Regions from separate parts of the Glutamicibacter sp. ZJUTW genome, predicted to be linked through region 2. Evidence: riboswitches for the same ligand, from Rfam matches in the RefSeq annotation. Region 2 holds a riboswitch; the other holds the start of a gene.
What was found. A riboswitch is a leader RNA that binds a small molecule or an ion and turns the genes downstream of it on or off. The one in region 2 is predicted to bind S-adenosylmethionine.

Region 1: it holds a riboswitch for S-adenosylmethionine, as region 2 does, so the genes downstream of both, F0M17_RS01320 (ABC transporter substrate-binding protein) here and F0M17_RS16525 (flavin reductase family protein) in region 2, are expected to answer to the same signal.

What each region holds. Positions count from the first base shown of each region.
Region 1 covers NZ_CP043624.1:270,820-278,614, forward strand. The annotation lists gene F0M17_RS01305 (methionine ABC transporter ATP-binding protein) at 1-54, shown strand, start outside; gene F0M17_RS01310 (methionine ABC transporter permease) at 51-746, shown strand; gene F0M17_RS01315 (MetQ/NlpA family ABC transporter substrate-binding protein) at 776-1,687, shown strand; SAM riboswitch class I at 1,982-2,073, shown strand; gene F0M17_RS01320 (ABC transporter substrate-binding protein) at 2,198-3,829, shown strand; gene F0M17_RS01325 (ABC transporter permease) at 3,841-4,797, shown strand; gene F0M17_RS01330 (ABC transporter permease) at 4,812-5,699, shown strand; gene F0M17_RS01335 (ABC transporter ATP-binding protein) at 5,728-7,350, shown strand; gene F0M17_RS01340 (acyl-CoA dehydrogenase family protein) at 7,389-7,795, shown strand, end outside.
Region 2 covers NZ_CP043624.1:3,523,014-3,530,808, forward strand. The annotation lists gene F0M17_RS16515 (ZIP family metal transporter) at 1-140, opposite strand, end outside; gene dnaB (replicative DNA helicase) at 202-1,557, opposite strand; gene F0M17_RS16525 (flavin reductase family protein) at 2,414-2,914, opposite strand; SAM riboswitch class IV at 3,009-3,126, opposite strand; gene F0M17_RS16530 (NAD(P)-binding domain-containing protein) at 3,414-5,210, opposite strand; gene F0M17_RS16535 (helix-turn-helix domain-containing protein) at 5,323-6,495, opposite strand; gene F0M17_RS16540 (AMP-binding protein) at 6,733-7,795, shown strand, end outside.

The DNA of each region.
Region 1 (7,795 bases), 370 kb from region 2:
GACCCGGGCAGCCTGGCCCGCAACAATCGCGAACTGGTGGAGGCCAACGCATGAGAATCCCCTTTGAAAGCGCAGCGGTGGGCACCGACACTCCGTGGCAGCAATTGCCCGAGTTGATGCTGCCGGCCTACGGCCAGACCTGGGCCATGGTCGGAATCGTCATGGCCCTGGTCATCAGCCTCGGAGGACTGATGGGCATCGCGCTGTACAACACCGATCGACAGGGGCTCTTCCCGCGGGCGCGCCTGCATGCGGTGCTCAGCTGGATCGCCAACATGGGACGCTCCCTGCCGTTCCTGGTGCTGATGGCAGCGATCATCCCCTTCACCAAATGGGTCACCGGCACCACCATCGGCATTGCCGCGGCTGCCGTGCCCATGACCATTGCCGGCATCCCGTTCTTCGCCCGGCTGGTGCAGAACGCGCTGAACGACCTGCCGAGGCACAACCTGGCCGTAGGGCTGGTGACCGGCGGTTCGGCCGCGCAGATCATCGGCACCACCCAGATCCGCGAGGCGCTGCCGGCCCTGGCCTCGGCCATCACGCTGAACACCATCTCGATGATCGAGTACTCGGCCATCGCCGGGACCATCGGGGCCGGGGGCATCGGCTATCTCGCCGTGACCTACGGCTACCAGCGCTTCGACATGAATGTCATGCTGGCGACCATCGTGGTGCTGATCCTGACCGTGCAAATTGTCCAATTCCTCGGCGACCGCATCGCCCGCGCCCTGGCGCGTCCCTGAACACCATCGACGAACGAACGAGCGAGACCATGACTACATCGCACACCGGGCACGACCACGGCTTCACGCTGCGCAAGAACCGCAATGCCCTTCCCTGGACCATCGCCGCCCTCGCGGCCGTGGCCGCCCTCATCCTCGGCGTGCTGCTGGGCCAGCAGCGCTCCGCCCCTGCCGCCGCCTCGGCCGCCGGAAGCCAGACGAAGTTCACGGTCCACTTCGAACCGGCCATGGCCGGGGAGGAGAAGATCCTGGATTTCGTGGCGCGCCAGATCGCGCCTGACTACGGCATCGAAATCGAGAAGGTCGGGCTGCAGGATCCGATCCAGGCCAACCAGGCGGTGGCCAGCGGCCAATTCGATGCCACCATTTTCGAGCACCAGTGGTACATGGAGCAGTCCGCCGAGGCTGCCGGAGTCGAGCTGGAACCCACGGTGGAGCTCTTCCAGTGGGGTTTCGGGCTCTACTCGAACCATTACGACTCGGTCGAGGACATCCCGCGCGGCGCCTCGCTGCTGCTGCCCAACGACGTGGCCAACCAGGGCCAGGCGCTGTGGCTGCTGCAACGCGAGGGTCTGCTCGGCCTGGACCCGGACATCGAACCGCGCACCGCGAAGATCTCCGATGTGGTTGATAACCCCCGGGGCTTCGAGCTGAAGGAAGCCGACCTGCTGGCGATGCCGCGCATGCTCGACGACGTCGGCGTGGCGATCGGCTACGTCTCCCAGTTCGATGCGGGCAAGGTCGACCGCGACCAGGGGATCTTGTTCCCCGAGCCGCCCAAGACCTTTGCCTCCCGCCTGATCATGGGCGCGGAGTATGCCAAGAGCGCCGATGCGCAGAAGCTGGTGGAAGCATTTTCCGATCCGCGGCTGCAGGAGTACCTGGCCACGACCGAGGATCCGCTGGTCCAGGGAGTGCTCACCCCGGTCTCCGGTTCCTGACGGCAACCCCCATTGCGCCGCACGTTTCGGCGTGCGCGAAGCGGCCCGGCACCGACAGGAGCCGGGCCGCTTCGCGCTCCTGATGACGCATTGTCTCCGCCGAGGCCAGCAGCGTCAAGGATTTCCTGTCAAGGTGCTTAATCCTTGGACTTGTGACAGAGCATTACGCCCAATATTACGAACATCGGGCATTTCAGAATGCGTTGTGTGACTTCATGACCCCTGTCTTACGTAACGCTTGTCTGCTGAATTCACGGGTTGCAGACTTGAATTGTTCGGCCGGTACAGCCGCACACCCCATCCAGAGCGACCGAGAGACCTGGCTCGTTGAAGTCGCAGCAACCACCCGTAAACGGGAGCGGTGCTAAGGCCGGGACCGATGGAGATTGCTAATTTTCACGACAGTCTGCCGGGAGAAACTCGCCAAGAGTAGTCCCACGAATCATGGCAGAACGTACAGGGAATCTAGGCGTAATCCTCGGGTCACCAACCGAGAGGACATTTGAAATCATGCGTACAGCACATTTTGGACTGAAGACCACTGCGATTCTTGCCGTTCTGGGCTTATCGCTCACCGCGTGCGGCGGCAACGCCAATAAGACGGGCGCAGCGCAGGCGGTAGCCGATCCAGGGACGCCGGTTGAAGGTGGCACCTTCACCTTCGCTGAAGTCACCCCTATCAACAATTGGCAGACTCAGGCAGCACGCTTCTATGAGAAGGCGAATGTTCTGAACTCAGTGCTTGATCGCCTGACCTACTATGACGTGGAAGCCGGCAAACTGGTTGGCTGGATCGCCAGCGAGTTCGAAGCCAATGAGGACCAGACGGAGTTCACTTTCACCATTCGCGACGGTGTCACTTTCTCAGACGGCTCCAAGCTGGATGCTGAGGCTGTGAAGCTGAACCTGGACGCCCTTGGAAAGGGAATCAAGTCTGCCCAGATTGCGCCAAACGTTGATTTTGCCGCCTATAAGTCGGCAGAAGTCGTAGGGGGCAACAAGGTCAAGGTAACGCTCAAGCGACCAGATGCCAATTTCCTCAGGTCGACTTCCTCCGTAACTGCTGGTTTGGTGTCCCCGAAGACCCTTGAACTGGACAATGCCGCGCAGTCTTCGATCTCCAAGATAGTTGGTTCCGGCCCATTCGTCTTCGAATCGGAAAAGCCTGATGAAGAAGTCGTTTTCAGCAGCCGGGATGACTACGCCTGGGCGCCAGAAACTGCCCCGAACCAGGGCGATGCCTACCTGGATACCCTGGTTATCAAGTACCTTCCAGAGGTCGCTAGCCGTGCCGGCGCCGCCCAGTCCGGGCAGGTGGATCTCGTCCGAGGATTGCAGCCGGTAGACGAACAGGTGCTGGCCTCCAGCGGCGGCAAGGTTTATGCCGCCGAAGGGGTGGACCTGACCACCAACCACGCGGCCGTGCGCATTGGCTCGGGAAAGCTGGAAGACGTCAAAGTCCGCCAGGCACTGCAGGTTGCAATCGACCGCCAGGCCATCAAAGACACCGTTCTCTCGGATAGCTATGTCATTTCGGGATCGATCCTCAACCACAAGGCACCAGGGTTTGTAGACCTGTCAGCAGAATTGGCTTATAACCCGGAAAAGGCCAAGCAGTTATTGGACGAGGCCGGATGGAATCCGGGCACAGATGGCATTCGGGAGAAGGACGGGAAAAAGTTGGAAGTCACGGTTTCCACCTCCAATAACTCCGTAGTCATCAAGCCAGCGTTCGAACTGATTGAGCAGCAATGGCGCGAGATCGGCGTCCAGCTGATCAACCGCGCGGCGGACAATACTTTCCTGACCAACGCACTTGTCGACGACAAGGTGGAGTTCTTCGGAACTCGCCAGTTTGCGTACGGCGGACTGGGCCCGGTCTATGCACCTGCGAACAACAACCAGACCCTTCGCGCTGATCCTGAACTGAACAAGCTTTTCACCAAAGAGCAGTCGGCGACCACCGATGAGGAACACCTGAAGCTGGTCGAAGAAGAACAGCGTGCCCTGGTGCTGGACAAGGCCCTGACGCTGGTTCTTTGGGACGAAGTCCAGGTCTATGGCGCCAATAGCTCGGCGAACGTCGAGTTCACTTCCGGTACCGCGCCCATCTTCCAAGGTGCTTGGAAGAGCGAAGGCTAGGAACCAAATCCATGGGCACTTACATCGTAAAACGACTGGGACAGGCGCTTCTGGTCATCTGGCTTGCCTACACAGCGGTTTTCATTGCCGTGCAATCCTTGCCGAATGACCCGGTCACGATCTTCCTGAGCACTGACTCGGCGGCGGATCCGGCCACCATTGCCCAGATGAAGGCATACTACGGATACGACCAGCCGCTCTTCGTGCAGTACTTCTCGCAGTTGCTCGGGTTGCTTCGCGGGGATCTTGGATATTCGTTATCCAATGGTTCGGAAGTGGCAACGCGCATCGGGGAAGTCGCTGGATCAACCTTGATTCTGGCTGGCAGTGCATTCGTTCTTTCAGTGGTATTCGCCCTGATTATCGCGTCGGCTGCGAGCCTGGCCAGAGGCGGGAAGTTGCGCAAGGCGCTGCTGAACCTGCCACCTTTGATGGTTTCGATACCTGTTTTCTGGTTGGGTCTGCTGCTCTTGCAGCTGTTGGCCGTGCAGCTCGGCGTGATGTCGCTGTTCCCGGATGGATCGTTCATGTCGTTGGCGGTGCCAATCTTCGTGCTGGCCGTGCACCTGAGCGCTCCGATTGCCCAGGTCCTGATCAAGAGCGTGCAGGAAGTGAATAGGCAACCGTTTATTGAAGTTTTGCGCGCCAAAGGCGCAAGCGAAGCATGGATCTTCTACCGGCACACCTTGAAGAACGCGGCCCCGGCCGCGCTATCCATTGCCGGTATCACCATTGGTGCCTTGCTCGCTGGTTCCGTCATCACCGAGACCGTGTTTTCCCGCGCGGGATTAGGCCAGCTGATCTTGCAGTCAGTGACGGCGCAGGACATTCCACTGGTCCAGGGATTGGTGCTGCTGACCGCAGTCGTTTTCACCGCAGTCAACTTGCTCGTTGATCTCATCCACCCGCAGCTCGATCCACGCATCGTCACGTCAACAAGCGGCGCAACCCGCTCGCTTGTTGCGTAAGGAAAGTAGGACTAATGAGTCTCATAACCGAACACGTTGGATCGGTGGACACTGCTGACCAGCCGCTAGCTTCAACCAAGACTGCAACCAAAATAGGAAATCCAGCAGCACGCTGGTTTGCCGCTTGGTGGGTTCTCATTCCGCTGGCCGTATTTGTGGCGTGGGCTTTTCTTCCATCGCTCTTTACGGGCCACGACCCGATTACTGGTGTGCCGGCTGACAAGCTGCTAGCGCCATCCGCGGAACACCTGTTCGGAACCGACCATCTGGGGCGTGACATCTACAGCCGAGTTGTCTACGGAACGCGCCAGACCCTGCTGACCGCGGGCCTGGCGTGCTTGGTTGGAAGCGTTGTCGGCTCGATCCTCGGTCTGCTGGCGGGCACTGCTGGACGTTTCGCAGATACCGTGGCAATGCGATTTGTCGATATTGTCCTGGCAGTTCCGGCCTTCCTCATTGCGCTGATTCTGGTCACCGCGACTGAACCTGGACCGCTGTCCTTGGGCCTGGGTGTAGGCATCGCCTCGATCGCGGCATTCGCACGCCTCGTGCGCACAGAGGTGCTGAGGGTCCGCTCTCGAGATTTCGTGCAGGCAGCGTTAATGAGTGGCGGGAAGTACTTCACGGTGCTGCGTCGGCACATCATCCCGCATATCGTCGGTCCGGTGCTGTCCTTGCTAGCTGTGGATCTGGGTGCTGCAATTCTTGCGATCTCCGGTTTAGGGTTCCTCGGCTTCGGGTCGCCACCGCCAACCCCTGAATGGGGACTGCTGATTTCCGAAGGCCGCCAGTACCTTTCGGTGGCTTGGTGGCTGACGACATTGCCGGGATTGGTCATCGTGTCGGCGGTCATGCTGACAGCCGTACTGGGACGTGCCATCAACAAGGCATTCCGCTTCTAGCTCTACACTTCGATGAACGGACAAGACCATGAACGCAACCAGCAACGCTTCTTCTGCGGTGATCCGCATAGAGGACTTAACAGTCCAGTATGCCCAAGGCACCGTAGCTGCTGACAGCATCAACTTGGAAATTCCAGCGGGACAAATCGTTGCCATTGTCGGTGAATCCGGCTCGGGCAAATCAACGCTGACCAAGACCCTGATTGGCCTATTGCCACAGGGGACTGAGGTCCAGGGAAGCGTGCGTTTCGGCGGTACTGAAGTCACCAATCTTTCTTTGTCCGACTGGCGTGCCATTCGTGGTGCCGGAATCGGCTTAGTCCCGCAGGATCCGGGCGCCTCGCTGGATCCCGTGAAGACCATTGGCTCCCAGATCATCGAAGTATTCCGTTTGCATCCGTCACGCTCAGTTCCAAAGGCCCAGTGGCGCTCTAAGGCAATCGAACTGATGCAGAGCGTTGGCATCGACCGGGCGGAAAGCCGGCTGGATCAATTTCCGCACGAGCTTTCTGGCGGGCTGAAGCAACGTGTATTGATTGCCATCGCCTTCGCGTTGAATCCTCAACTGCTCATTGCGGATGAACCCACCAGCGCCTTGGACGTCACCGTCCAGCGCACAGTTTTGGAAGTTTTCGTTTCGCTGGCTCGGAAGAAGGGAACCACTGTACTCTTCGTAACTCACGATCTGGCTGTTGCGACTGACATCGCAGACCGGGTACTGGTCATGAATTCGGGGAGGCTCCTCGAAGATCGCAGCGTTCCGGCGCTGGTTGCACAGAGCACTGAACCGTACACCAAGGCACTGCTCGACCAGGCCTATGCGCATCAGGACCGGCAGCAACCTTCAACCTCAGACGACATCGCGATCACAGTGGAGGGACTCGGCAAGGTCTTCGGCAAAGGCCGCAACGAGCACCAGGTTCTTTCCGACGTCAGTTTCGAAGTGCAGCGAGGCACCACGTTCTCGCTGGTAGGCGAATCCGGTTCCGGAAAATCCACAACAGCAAAAATCATCATGGGAATGCATCCAGCCACCGAAGGATCGGTGCTGGTCAACGGCAGAGAAGTTGCCAACATCAGCGGCAAGCAGCGCTATGACCTGTGGAGGGACGCGCAACTGGTCTATCAGAACCCCGACTCTGCCCTGGACCCGCGACAGTCGATCGGCTCGATCATCGATGAACCAATGGTCAACTACCGTCTGGGTGATTCCGCTTGGCGTGCCCAGCGAGTCGCGCAGTTGATGGATCAGGTGAATCTGCCAGAACAGCTGGTCGGAAGACGCCCAGGAGAGCTTTCCGGGGGACAACGCCAACGCGTCGCCATTGCCCGGGCTCTGGCAAGCGGTGCCAAAATTCTCGTCCTCGATGAAGCATTGAGCGCACTTGATGTACTCACCCAGGAACAAATACTTGAGTTGCTCGACCAGTTGCAGCGCGAAGAACAACTGACCTACCTGTTCATTTCCCATGATCTGCATGTGGTGGAACGGATCAGCCACCGCGTTGGCGTGATGTGCCGTGGGCAAATTGTCGAGTCGGGAACCGTCGATGAAATCTATTCCAATCCCCAGCATGAGTACACCAGGACCCTGCTTGCGGCGAATCCCGGCAAGGTACTTCGCGAATTGGCCGATTCGCGTACCGCCTAGCCATTTCACACCAATTCCAAAATCTACTAGGAGCATCCATGAGCACTGAAGCCTTGGCAACATTCCGTCCTTCCGCCCAGCAGCACACCGAAGCCGCTTACCAAGAACTTTTGGCACACTTCAGCCAGGTATTTGCCCGTATCGCGCAGGGCGCCACCGAACGCGAACAGCAGCGCATCCTGCCTTTCGAACAGGTGCAGTGGCTCAAGGACGCAGGATTCACCACCTTGCGCGTGCCAGCCAGCCACGGTGGCTCGCCGATTAGCCATGAGCACCTGTTCCGCCTGCTTATCGAGCTGGCGGCAGCCGACTCCAACGTAGCCCACTTGCTGCGCAGCCACTTCTCGTTCGTGGAAACCATTGCCCTGCAGCCTCAGGAGTTCCAGGACCGCTGGTTCCCGCGGGTGCTTGCGGGGGAAATCTTCGGCAATGCCGCCACCGAGCG
Region 2 (7,795 bases):
ATCAGGACCCCGGCGCCGAAGGCCATGATGGCGCTGACCCAGACCTTGGGGATCTTCAGCCACCAGGCAGCACCGGACCCCAGCAGCAGGGCGGACCCGGCCACGGTGCCCCAAAGCAAAGCCTGCAACGAAGCGAACATGGCACCCACTATAGCCAGCAATGAGCCGGGTTAGTAGGTGCCATATGAGTTCTGACTGGGACTAACCCTCGTTGGACATGTTATTGAAACGCGAATAGTGGCCCTGGAAGGCCACGGTGATGGTCTTGGTCGGACCTGCACGGTGCTTCGCGATGATCACGTCGGCCTCGCCCGGACGGTTTTCCTTGTCGTACACGTCGTCGCGGTGCAGCAGGATGACCATGTCGGCGTCCTGCTCGATCGAACCCGATTCACGCAGGTCCGAGACCATGGGCCGCTTGTCGGTGCGCTGCTCCGAACCACGGTTCAGCTGCGATAGCGCGATCAGCGGCACGTCGAGTTCCTTGGCGAGCAGCTTGAGGTTACGCGAGAACTCCGAGACTTCCTGCTGGCGCGATTCCACGCGCTTGCCCGAACTCATCAGCTGCAGGTAGTCGAGGATGATCATGCGCAGCTCGTTGCGCTGCTTGAGCCGGCGGCACTTGGCGCGGATTTCCATCATGGACATGTTCGGCGAATCGTCGATGAACAGCGGGGCTTCGTTGAGCCGGCCCATGGTCGTGGCGATCTTGGTCCACTGCGCATCTTCCACCGAGCCCTTGCGCAGGTCCTGCAGCTGGATAGACGCTTCGGCCGAGAGCAGGCGCATCGCAATTTCGTTGCGGCCCATTTCCAGGGAGAAGAACACGGTGGCCATGTTGTGCTTGATGGCAGCCGAACGGGCGAAGTCCAGCGCGAAGGTCGACTTGCCGACGGCGGGACGGGCAGCGATGATGATCATCTGGCCGCCCTTCAGGCCCTGGGTCAGCTCGTCGAATTCGTAGAAGCCGGTGGGCACACCGGTGATGCCGTCGCCCGCGTTGGCCGCGTTCTCGATCTCGTCGACCGTGTCTTCGATGATGTCCGAGAGGCGCACATAGTCCTCGCTGCTGCGGTTCTCGGCAACCTTGTACACCTCGGCCTGGGCTTCGTTGACGATTGCGTCGACCTCGCCATCCGGCGAGTAGCCCATCTGGACGATGCGCGTACCGGCGTCAACCAGCCGGCGCAGCACTGCGCGTTCGCGCACGATTTCTGCGTAGTACCCGGCATTCGCCGCAGTGGGAACCTGCTGGATGAGGTTGTGCAGGTAGGCAGCGCCACCCACGCGCGAGATTTCGCCGCGCTTGGTCAGCAAGTCGGCTACGGTGACCGCATCGGCTGGCTCGCCGCGGCCGTAGAGGTCAACGATTGCCTCGTAGATGGATTCGTGGGAGGGACGGTAGAAGTCGGTGCCGCGGATGGATTCAACGACGTCGGCAATCGCATCCTTGGAAAGCATCATGCCGCCGAGCACCGACATTTCGGCCTCGATATCCTGTGGCGGCTTACGCCCTGCGTCGGATTCCCGTCCTTCGTAAACCGGCTCAGCACTCATTGCAGACACTTCCATCCCCTATTGACCCGCTGGGAAAATTCTCCTTGCCCTCATGGCAACGCTTCATCATGTCAGTCGATACGGACATTTAGCTGTAAAGCGCCTGTGGATATTTCTCTCCCGAAGCCAACACTAGGGCTGTTATTAACAGGCGTAAACCTCATTATCCACAGAATATGTGGATAACACACCGCTACCTGTGGACTCCCCTGTTCACAGTCTGGGGAGAACCCTGTGGATTACCCCACTCTACACACCGGTAACACCGATTGACTAGGCTGTTTGCATTTTCACACTTGTGGAAAGAAAGTTAATTCATTGAAGGTCACGCCAACCACATCGAGGTTATCAACACCCACAACCGCCCAGTTTCCGGGGTTTTTGCTCCTTTGTTCACATTTCCCCACACTTCATCCACAGTTTTGTGGATAACACTGTGGATACTGTTAATTTTGCAAAACCCTTAGTCACCACGGATTAATGTTCGCTATCAAGGCTCCGAGCCCGAAGTAGTTCACAACCGACAAGAATTTCACCGCTCAGGGCCGTGGATAACTTGATGTCGCCGACGTGGCGTTGCGTGAATTTGAAGCCGTAACTGGGCTCTTGGCGCACTGCCGCCGATTTACCTCCGCAATCAGCTGCAGTGGAAGTGCAATTACACGTCGAACTTGCCCGCAGTGCATGGGCTGCATGTAGTCCAGGGTTGCGGCCGGTGCGCCCGGAGATCAAGAGGCATCGCGCCTAGTTTTCAGATTGGCGCAAGTATAAAGTGATTCTGCAGGCCTCGAAATCAAAAAAGCTTCGGCCAGATCAATACGTTGATCTGGCCGAAGCTTTGGAAGTTCAGAAGGGCTTAGACGAGCTCGGGAACCGGCAGTGAATGGAAGCGCGAATCGTGGAAGATCTGCGGTGAGTGCTTCGAGATGCGGTGCCCGTGGACTTCCATCAAGATCACCCAGTGATCCCCCGCTTCGACCTCGTTGTAAATCGAGGTTTCCAGCCACAGCGTGGACTCGTTAATGAACAGTGCGCCCTGCTCCGAGGAATAGGTGTCGATCCCGCGGAATCGGTCGCCGTTCTTCGACGCGATCTGAGCACACACTCCTTCATTGCGTTCGCTGAGCACCGAAACGCCGATGCGGCCAGCGTTGCGCAGTTTTGGCCACGTATTCGATGATTTCTGCACGGCGAACATCACCAGTGCTGGCTCGAGGGAAACACCCACGGTAAATGACGAAGCCACAATGCCGGTCTTCTCGCCATCCAGTTCTGCACAGAGGGCGGCTACGCCTGACGGATGCTGAGCGAAAACCTTGCGCAGGGTCAACGGGTCAAGTTCAAGATTCAATGACATGGCTCGATTCCTTCGGGTCTTGCCCACCGCGCAGTAGTCCGCACGCCGGAGCTTCTTGCTTCTCGAAGCCGCCAGAGTTGGAGTTCCGCGCCGTGTGCGGTACTTGTTCCAGCACGTTTTTGCGTGGAACCGAATCCTCACCTGGAGCACCCCACTACCGTTGAGAGGGTTGCCGATCAGCAAGCCAGGGCTTATAGCTGATGCTCTTGATTCTGCTTAAAACAATATGGGTGATTACGAAGCAGCGTCAAACAATTCACTTCTTAAATCGAAATACTCCGGTATTCATTCGGTGAACTGCGGTCATTTCTGGTCGCAATCGTTCATTTGTTCGCCACACATCATGTCCTGTTCGCCTTAATGCTGAGGAACCGGCTTGCAACGGAATCCCTGCCCGGTTCGGCCCCCAGTACCTGTTCTGCCGGTTGGCAACGAGCCTCGGCCCGCCCGGACCAATCACGGTCCAGGAGGGCCGGGAAACCCCAGGTACTTCCGCGCTTCAGAGCCGGTGGAAGCTTTCGGCGAGTGCGTACACCGGGGTGCCCAGCCCCTCGTAGCGGGCCTTGAGCTGCAGCCCGAGGTACTTGGAGTAGTGGCGCGACTGGTGCAGGTTGCCGCCGTGGAACCACAGGTTCTTGACCCTGGTCGGCTTCCACATGTTGCGCAGCTCCCCCTCCCACGGTCCGGGATCCTTGGTGGTGCCCGACCCCAGTCCCCAGCACTTGCCCACCTCGTCGGCGACCTCCTGGGATATCAGCTGCGCGGCCCAGCCATTCATGGAGCCGTAACCGGTCGCGTAGACCACCGCATCGGCGGGCAGCTCGGTGCCGTCGGCCAGTACCACGGAATGCTCGGTCAGGTGCGAGACTTCTCCCTTGGCCAGGGCGATGGAACCATCGGCCACCAGCTCCGAGGCGCCGATGTTGATGTAGTAGCCCGAACCGCGGCGCAGGTACTTCAGGAACAGGCCCGAGTCGTCGTCCCCGAAGTCCAGATCGAACCCGGCATCGGTCAGCGACTGGTAGAACTGAGCGTCATCCTCGCGGATCTGGGCGAAGGCCGGCTTGTGGAACTCGGGCAGAACCTTGTACGGGATCGAGGCGAAGATCAAGTCCGCGGTATTGTGGTCGATCCCGTTGGCCAGCGCCTCCTCCGAGTACAGCGGGCCGAGCACGGTCTTCATCAGCGATTCGGAACGCACGATATGGGTGCTGGAGCGCTGCACCATGACCGGCTTCGCTCTGTTGTTCACCAGGTCGGCGCAGATGTCGTGGGCTGAATTGTTCGACCCGATCACCACCACGTTCTTGCCCCGGTAGGCCTCTCCGCCAGGATGGGTCGAAGAGTGGTTCTGCTCGCCGGCGAAGATGTCCTGCCCCGGGTACTGCGGCAGGTTCGGGATGCCTGACATGCCGGTGGCCAGGACCAGATGGGCGGGGCGCAGGGTCAGCGGCTGGCCGTCGCGGATGACGTCGACGATCCAGCCCTCGCCTTCGGAGTCCTTGCGTGCGCCCACCGCCTCAGTCAGGGACCAGTAGTCCAGCTCCATGAGCTTTGTGTAGCACTCCAGCCAGTCCCCCATCTTGTCCTTCGGGGTGAACACCGGCCAGTGGTCGGGGAACTCGATATACGGCATGTGGTCGTACCAGACCGGGTCGTGCAGGGCCAGGGAGTGGTAGCGCGAACGCCACTGGTCGCCGGGCTTGGGATGCTTGTCGATGATCAGCGCGGGCACGCCCATGCGCTTCAGCCGCGCACCCAGGCCGATGCCGCCCTGGCCGCCGCCGATGACCAGGACATAGGGCTGCTCAGTGATTCCCAAGGATTCCTGGGCCTTCTTCCGCCGGTCCAGCCAGTTCTCCGAGACCATGTCCGCCCCGTGGTCCGCCCCCAATTCGCGGCGCGCCCCGGAAGGCTCGGGGAAGTCGCGCAGTCCTTGCGCGGTGGACAGCATTGTCCAGCCCAACCCGTCGCGCAACCGGAACAGGCCCTTGCCCTGCACCGCATCGTTCTCGAAGGTGAACCAGGCCTCGATGACGCCCTCGGCTTCCGTGGCGCTGGTCACCTGCAGGTTGCGCGGCCAGGCCCCGGCATCGATGCCCAGCAGCATGGACTGGATGCCGTCGCGCCCCTCCGCGGTATGCAGGTTCCAAGTCAGCGAGGTCAGGTCGCGCCAGTAGGATTCCTCGCCGAACATTTGCACTGCGGCGGCGGAATCACTGGCCGACAACGCCTGCTGCAGCTTCGCCAGCCATGATCGTGCCTGGGTTTCCGGGGAGTTCTCGGCCATCGTCATCACTTCATTTCTTTCTGGAACCGTCTAATTGGTGCGTCAGGTGCCCTGCCGCGTGGAATCCAGATTATGACGTGGATCACAAGAAGAAAGGGTTGCAAAAGGTTGCGCGATGTCAGCAGGAGAAGACCACCGGCACGGTCAGCCGGTATGGGCGCGCGGCGATGATTCCGCCGAGCTTGGCACGCAGCCGTGACACCTCGGCGCGCACCGTCACCGCACTCACGGGCCTAGGCCACAGCTCAGCGAGCCCGTCCGCATCGACACCCTGGTGCCGACGGGCTAGAAGCTCCAGGATCTGCCAATGCCGCCACCCCAGTGGCACTTCGGTGCGTTCCGAGCCCACGCTGATCACCACCTTAGGCACCGGGCCGGAGCACAGTTCCAGCACTACCCGCTCCGCAACGGGACGCAGTAACCATCCCCCGGGGACCGGTGCGGCGTGCATGGCGCCCAGACCGCGTACCCAGACGTTGCCCTCCTGCAGCCCCCCAGGCACAGGGAGGCGTGCCGGGCAGTCGAATCCTCGGCTGGCGGCCACGGCAAGATGCCCATCCACCAGCACGTAGCGTCCGCCCGGGCCATCCACGGCACTGCGCAGCTCGTCCAGCTCCAGCTGGTGCAGCCGCAGTAGCTCACCCTCGGCCTCCCGCGCGGTCGCGGAAACCAGCGCGAGGGTGTGCGGATGCGCGGTACGGAAGGACCCAGCCAGAGTCACCGTGGCCGCCAAGGCGCCGGTGGCCGGGTTGACGATCGGCGCCGAGGTGCACACCCAGGCATGCTGCTCCTCGCGGGCATGCTCCGGGCCGAAGACCTGAATGGGAATCCGGTCGACCATAACCGTGCCGATGCCATTGGTTCCCACATCCGCCTCCCGCCAGCGCGCTCCAGGAATGAAGCCGATACCGTCACTTTGCCGGCGCACGGCGCGCGGGCCGCGCACCGAGAGGATGTAGCCTTCCTCGTCGGTGATGACCAGCTGGTTTTCTGCCTGCCCTGCCAGGGGCAGGAGCCGGTCGCCCAGCAGTTGGCCGAGAATCGACATTTCCTGGTTGCCCCGCCGGCGAGCAGCCAGCTCTTCCTCCGGCAGCAACCTGGATTCTCCACCGCGGCCCGGAGCCCGCTTCCAGGAGCGCGCAATGACCGGACGCACCTCGCTCCGGATGCGCGCGCCCTCGGACCAGGCGCGATGCAAGGGCAGCAATTGCCGGGCGTAACCCAGTGGATCCACACCGGCGCCGAGCGCAGCTTGCAGGCTCTGGGCAGCAGGAGTGCGGACAGGTGTCATGCTTAGAGAATGGCATGCATCCTGGTCTAGGGGAAGACTTGCAGTCCTTTCCTGCATGCCAGCGCCACTGCTGTGCACTCGGCGCTGCAATGCATCCATTCAACGAAATGAAACTTCGTTTCGTAGATAGAACTGCAGTTTCATGCCACGATATGAATCAGTGTGATCCACTCCATATTCCGAGCCGGCGAACCCGGCTGCAGCGGAACAGTAACAGAGAACAAAGGACGTCACCCCATGGTCATGACCCGTGCAAACCATTCAGAACTGACCCCGCTGCGTTTCCTTGAGCGCACAACCGAGGCCTATCCGAAGAAGACCGCCGTCATCCATGGAACTCGCAGCTACACCTACGCGGAACTCGAAGCACGCGTGCACCGGTTTTCCCAGGCGCTGAAGGCGCGCATTGAACCGGGCGACCGCGTGGCCGTGCTGGCACCGAATACTCCCGAAATGCTCATGGCGCATTACGCCGTACCGCTGGCTGGCGGCGTCCTCATTGCCCTGAATACCCGCCTTTCGGCCCACGAGCTGCAGTACATCATTGATCATTCGGCTACCAAGCTGATGCTTGCCGACACCGAGCTGCTGGAGAATACGAAGACCCTGCGCCGGGAGAACCCGACGCTGGAGGCGCTCATCGAAATCACCGATGACCAGTACTCCGGACCGCGTCCCGAAGTGCAAGTGGACGCCACCTTGGACGAGCTGCTCGCAGAAACCTCGGATGAGAAGCTTCCCTATGCCATAGCCGACGAGCGGGCGCCGATCACCCTCAACTACACGTCAGGCACCACCGGCAAGCCGAAGGGCGTGCTCTACTCGCACCGCGGCAGCTACCTGAATTCCTTGGGCGAAGCGCACCACCAGGGCTTCACCGCCAAGACCCGCTACCTGTGGACCCTGCCGATGTTCCACTGCAATGGATGGTGCACCCCATGGGCCGTTACCGCAGCAGGAGGAACCCACCTGTGCCTGCGCGGCGTGCGCGAGGATGCGGTCTGGGACGCCATCGAGAATCTGGGGACCACGCACCTGTGCGGCGCCCCGACCGTTTGCTCCATCATCGCCGACTCCACCCGCGCCCACCAGCTTGATGCGCCATTGCGGATCACCACCGCTGGCGCTCCGCCATCCCCGGCCATCATCTCCAAGCTGCAGAATCTGGGCATCGAAGTAGTCCACGTGTACGGCCTGACCGAAGTCTATGGGCCGTACACGGTGTGCGAATACCAGGATGAGTGGGATGAGCTCGATGGGCCGGCCCGGGCAGCGAAGCTCGCCCGCCAGGGCGTTGGCA